One region of the Paraburkholderia sp. J41 genome, then DNA from elsewhere that is predicted to be linked to it. Evidence: riboswitches for the same ligand, from Rfam matches in the RefSeq annotation. Region 1 holds a riboswitch; the other holds the start of a gene.
What was found. Region 1 has a riboswitch for fluoride ahead of crcB (fluoride efflux transporter CrcB). Riboswitches for the same ligand answer to the same signal wherever they lie in the genome.
Positions count from the first base shown of each region.

Region 1 (2,446 bases):
GCTTAGAGTTGGCGAATCTGCCGCAAAAGCGCGGTTATCTTTCCAGGTGTTATGCGTGACTAATTTTTCTGAAGCCGTGAATTCGTAGAAAGGCACTGCTCGTAAAGCTTCCGCCAGCAGTTTCTCCGCTTTTAATTGAAATCAGTCAAACTCGTCTCTGCCGATTTCGTTAAATCCAAGGCAGCGGAGCATCTCCTGCATTGCAGCCACAAGCGATGTTCCCCGTACACGTTCGCCACCGGGTCCGACAACCATGAACTCGCCCGAAGCAAACGCAAAAACACTTACATGGCCGAGTTTGCGCAACGCCTGTTGCAGCAGATCGAGTGAATTTTCGCGCGCAACAGTGTCCGTCGTTTCGATCGTACGAACCGACGAAACGATCCTATCCCCATTAATTTTCTGCCTGTCTTCCGGTATCTGCCTTGATACATGATCAGGCACGTCTGGACACTGACGCTCATTGAATTCGAGCAGCATAATTTCTTCTCCAATGCTCAATTTTCTGACTCATGCACGGCAACAATTGCACGAATTGATTGTCGTCGTGCTTCCTGACGAAGCCGCTTCGATCAACGTCGATGAAAACCGTGGGCGCAGACGCGCCGGGCGACTTGCCCTCGCCGGACTGGAGCCGGAGACATTCGCATGAAGCGACAACGCACGTCCAGCGGCGCGAGAGGAACGAAGAAAGATGCTGCGAATCGCAGCAAGAGACGGGAGCAAAAACGAAGACAAGATTTCATGATGATCCTACTTTTGTCGTGTCAAGTTCGGTACATAACGAGGATGTACGTGGACAAACAGTAGGCATCATCAGCCGATGCGACCGGCAGTTAAGGAGAATGCCATCTCCTGCTTCCAAGCATACTGCTCTGCTTTGGGATCAGCAAGTCCTCACCTTGGGATTTCTCGTTGAGTTTTCACCGTGCGATCGCGGGTATCGCGGGAAATTCTCTCTGTATTTAAGCTTACAGTAGTCCAGATGGCGTCCGTTTTTATAACCGGAACTCACTGTTTTTTCGCAGCATGAGCCGTCGTATCCCAAGGCCATTCGGCTTGACGCTGCGGTGCGTCATGCTAAAATTTATTCAGGAGATGGCATTCTCCTTTAACCGCTCTCGTCGAGCCGATGATGCCTACAACCCGCCAGACGACCGTCACGGTGTGACCGTCGTCGAGGTCCAATTAGAATGGGGCATCGGATATGTATCAATCGGTTATCGCGGTAGCTGTCGGCGGAGCTTTGGGCTCGTTGTTTCGCTGGTTTCTCGGCATTCGTCTTAACGGGCTGTATCCCGACCTCCCGCTCGGTACGCTGGCAGCCAACGTGATTGCGGGCTACATCATCGGCGCCGCCATTGCCTTTTTTGCTCGCCTGCCACAAATCCCGCCGGAGTGGCGTTTGTTCGTCACCACGGGACTAATGGGCGGCCTGTCCACCTTTTCGACATTTTCTGCGGAAGTTGTGAGCGACCTCCAGCAAGGCAAGTTCGGCTGGGCAATGGGAGAAGTGGCAATTCATCTTTCCGCCTCCATTGTCATGACCATCCTTGGATTTGCGACTGTCGCCGCGGTATCACGTGCCGCATTCGCGTAGCTTCGCGCGCTTCGATGACCCGCGAACACGCGCGCCGGAATTTCACTAGCAAGCAGCGCAGGGGCCGAAAACAGCAAACGGCCCGTCACGCGTTCTAGTTTGGTTCCCCGGTCATGTGGCGTTTCCTCCGCGTCCGCGAGCACTCAATCGTTCATGGCTCGACGAACGCGCCCTCGCAGGGAAGAAACACGGCCCGGACGTTTTTCAGACCTTTGCCGTGCGTGCCCCAAAACTCGCGCACCTTGCTCTCCAGATCGATCAGTTCGATGCAATGCGGAAAGCGATGATGCGCCGCCTCGACGTGCTCGTGGTGTAGCCGGTCGCCGTTCAGGTAGCCCGCATGCACGCGATGCAGCAGCGCCTGTTCGATGCCCGCGCGCTTGGCATGATCCAGCAGGTGACGTGCAAGGCTCGGGCGCGTCAGACGATGCCAGAGGCGTTTCGACGGGTGCGCATGCGCGCGCTCGGAATGATGAAAATACAGGCGAAGTGAAATCAGGTTGGACATGGTATTTGCAAGTAGGTGCGTATTCGGTGTACTCGGCGTATTCGGTGTTCGGACTCAGGACTGACGAGGCGCGACGGCGGCAGCACGGCGCGCGCGACGAAGCGCGGGAATTTCGGAAAGCCGCATGCCTGCCGGAAGCAGCGGATGCTTGGCGTGGCCGACGCGCTGCGCCCGGTAAATGCCCGTATGGCCGGAGAAGAGATACGCCACGACGCAGGCAAGGCATGCATAGACCGCAATGTCCGATCCGAACAATTCGATCGCCATGATGGTCGATGCGATAGGCGTGTTGGCCGCTCCCGCGAACACGGCGACGAAGCCGAGACCGGCCAGAACCG
Region 1 is NZ_CAJMZE010000025.1:68,282-70,727, reverse strand. Features, by position in the region: gene U5805_RS22960 (hypothetical protein) at 142-480, opposite strand; fluoride riboswitch at 801-865, opposite strand; fluoride riboswitch at 1,086-1,149, shown strand; gene crcB (fluoride efflux transporter CrcB) at 1,208-1,600, shown strand; gene U5805_RS22950 (DUF190 domain-containing protein) at 1,752-2,108, opposite strand; gene U5805_RS22945 (voltage-gated chloride channel family protein) at 2,163-2,446, opposite strand, start outside.

Region 2 (2,446 bases), on a different contig from region 1:
TAGGCGGCCTTCTGCTTGCCGCGCCCACGCTGCAAACCGCCGTGAAAGCGCTCGGCTCCGCGTATTTGCTGTGGCTCGCGTGGCGCATCGCGCGCAGCGGGCCGCCCCATGCCGGCGCGTCCAGCGGCGGCCCGGCGCAGCCCGTCACGCTGGCGAATGGTTTTCTGCTGCTCTGGCTGAACCCTAAAAGCTGGGCGATGACGATGGGCGCGGCCGCCTCGTTCGCGTCGCTCGCGCCCAGTCCCGCGCGACTCGCCCTGCTGCTCGGCGCGGCCTTCGGCGTGGCCGCGTGCGTCTCGCTCGCGCTGTGGTGCGCGCTGGGCGTGGTGCTTGCCCGGCTCTTTCGCACGCCGCGCCACTGGCGCATGCTCAATCTCGCGATGGGCTTGCTGCTCGCCGTTTCCGTCATTCCCACCTGGAAATAATCATGGCTCTCACGCCGCTTGCCGCGCCGTTCGCGGAATCGTTCGACCTCGAAGCCGCGTTCGCCGATATCACGCAATACTGGTCGCCCAAGGTCGTCGCGCAAGTCAACGATCAATACGTGAAAGTCGCGAAAGTGCGCGGCCAGCTCGTCTGGCACGACCATGCTCAGGAGGACGAACTATTCTTCGTCGTGCGCGGGCATCTGAAGATCGAATACGAAGGCGGACGCGTCGTCGAGCTGCCCGCCGGGTCGATCCACGTCGTGCCGCGCGGCACGCAGCACAACCCCGTTGCCGATGACGAATGCTGGATCGTGCTGATCGAGCCGGTGCGGACGAAGCACACAGGCGACGTCGATTCGCCGCTCACGCGCACGATCGACGAACAACTGCGCCGTTCGAACTGAGCCGCACCGGCTCGCTCGAATCAACCCGCCGCGCGCCCGACGCGCCCGAATTCGACCGGCACCTTCACATAGGCGAGGTCGATGTCCTCTTGTGCCAGCGCCTCCATCAAGCGCTGGCACGCGGCCTCGTCGACGGAAATCGTGACCGCGATCGGTTGATCGGCCATTTCGAAAAAATGCGCGGAATGAAAGCGGCCCGCATGGTCGAATCCTTCCGCGCCGTTCATCAGCGTGCCGCCCACGGCGCCGTGGCGTTCCGCGAACTTCAGCAGCCAGTCGCAGACCGGCATGTGCTCGTGACGACGGCTTTGCTCGGTGAAAAACGTCAACTGATAGCCCTGCATGGGAAGCTCCTTTTAGACGTGTCGAAACCATGGCCGGAAAACCGGCACGCGCTCGCGCAGCCGATGACGGCGAGGGGGCCGATATCGGCACTGAATAATCCGGTCGCCATGAGTGTCGTGACGACCGGCATGTTCGTGGCCCTGAAAACCCCGCGCCGAAGCCACTGCCCGCCAGCGGCGAGCGCCGTGACAAGACTGGCGGCGAGCCGCCATGCCCCGAAATACGGCGGCAGATCGAATGGTTCCAGACGGCGAAATCGGTGCATGGTCAGGTGCAGAAAAATTTCGGGCTGACCGGCGAAGAACTGCGAATGAGAGCTGAGACAAGCGCCCACAGCTCCGACGACGGTCAGTAACTGTAGGCGTCATTAACCGCGAACGAACGCGCGGTGGTTAATGGAGGAACGCCATCTCCAGCAATCTGACTATACACGAATCCCGCACGCTTACGAACGGCCATAGACTCGAACGCATGCCGGCGAAAACGCGGCACTGCGCATGCGCAGGGTTCGCGCACCGGCCGCGAGCGCTCAGTCATGTTGCATCGTTCGACACGCGCGCACGCGAATGACTGCCGAGCTTGCCGTCCCGGAGAAGTCGATTCGGGTTTTCTGCGTACACTCCCTGAGCGTGCGAAAAGCAAGAAATACCGCTGCAAACAAGGCGTTTTTTCAATGTCGATCGTCTTATGCGCCGTGCGTGAAAACACTCGCGGCGCGCCTTCAAGGACCTATTTCGCATGAGTACGAAACGGATTCGCGCGGCCTTGCTGGGCCTCTTCGTCGCCGCGCTGGCAGCCGCCGCGCACGCGCAATACACGACCGACTGGCTCGCCAACACCCACGGCACGCTAGCGTCGCACGTGGGCAACGGCGCGCGCTCCATGTGGGTCGCGCCCGAAGGTGTCATCTATACGTCATCTCGCTGGGACGAAAACGCGGGCGGCGTGGCCATGTACCAAAACGGTGCGCTGCTCGGCACCCTCGGCGCGCACGACGAGTTCCAGGGCGGCGCGATAACGGGCAACGCCACGTCGATTTTCGTTGCGCTCGGCTATAACCGCACCTTCGGCAGCGGCTCGGTGGGCCGCTACAACCGCAGCTCGAACACGCAGGACTTGCGCATTCCCGTGAGCACCTGGACCGGCATTCAATATGCCGACGTCATCACCGGACTCGCGACGTCCGGCACGCTGCTTTACGTCAGCGACTTTTACGGCAACCGTGTGCGCGTCTACACGACCGACGGCGTCTGGCAACGCGACATCGCC
Region 2 is NZ_CAJMZE010000001.1:415,095-417,540, reverse strand. Features, by position in the region: gene U5805_RS01840 (LysE family translocator) at 1-425, shown strand, start outside; gene U5805_RS01835 (cupin domain-containing protein) at 428-832, shown strand; gene U5805_RS01830 (DUF190 domain-containing protein) at 853-1,176, opposite strand; fluoride riboswitch at 1,529-1,600, opposite strand; gene U5805_RS01825 (SMP-30/gluconolactonase/LRE family protein) at 1,916-2,446, shown strand, end outside.
Region 2: another riboswitch for fluoride. It lies ahead of U5805_RS01830 (DUF190 domain-containing protein); the one in region 1 lies ahead of crcB (fluoride efflux transporter CrcB).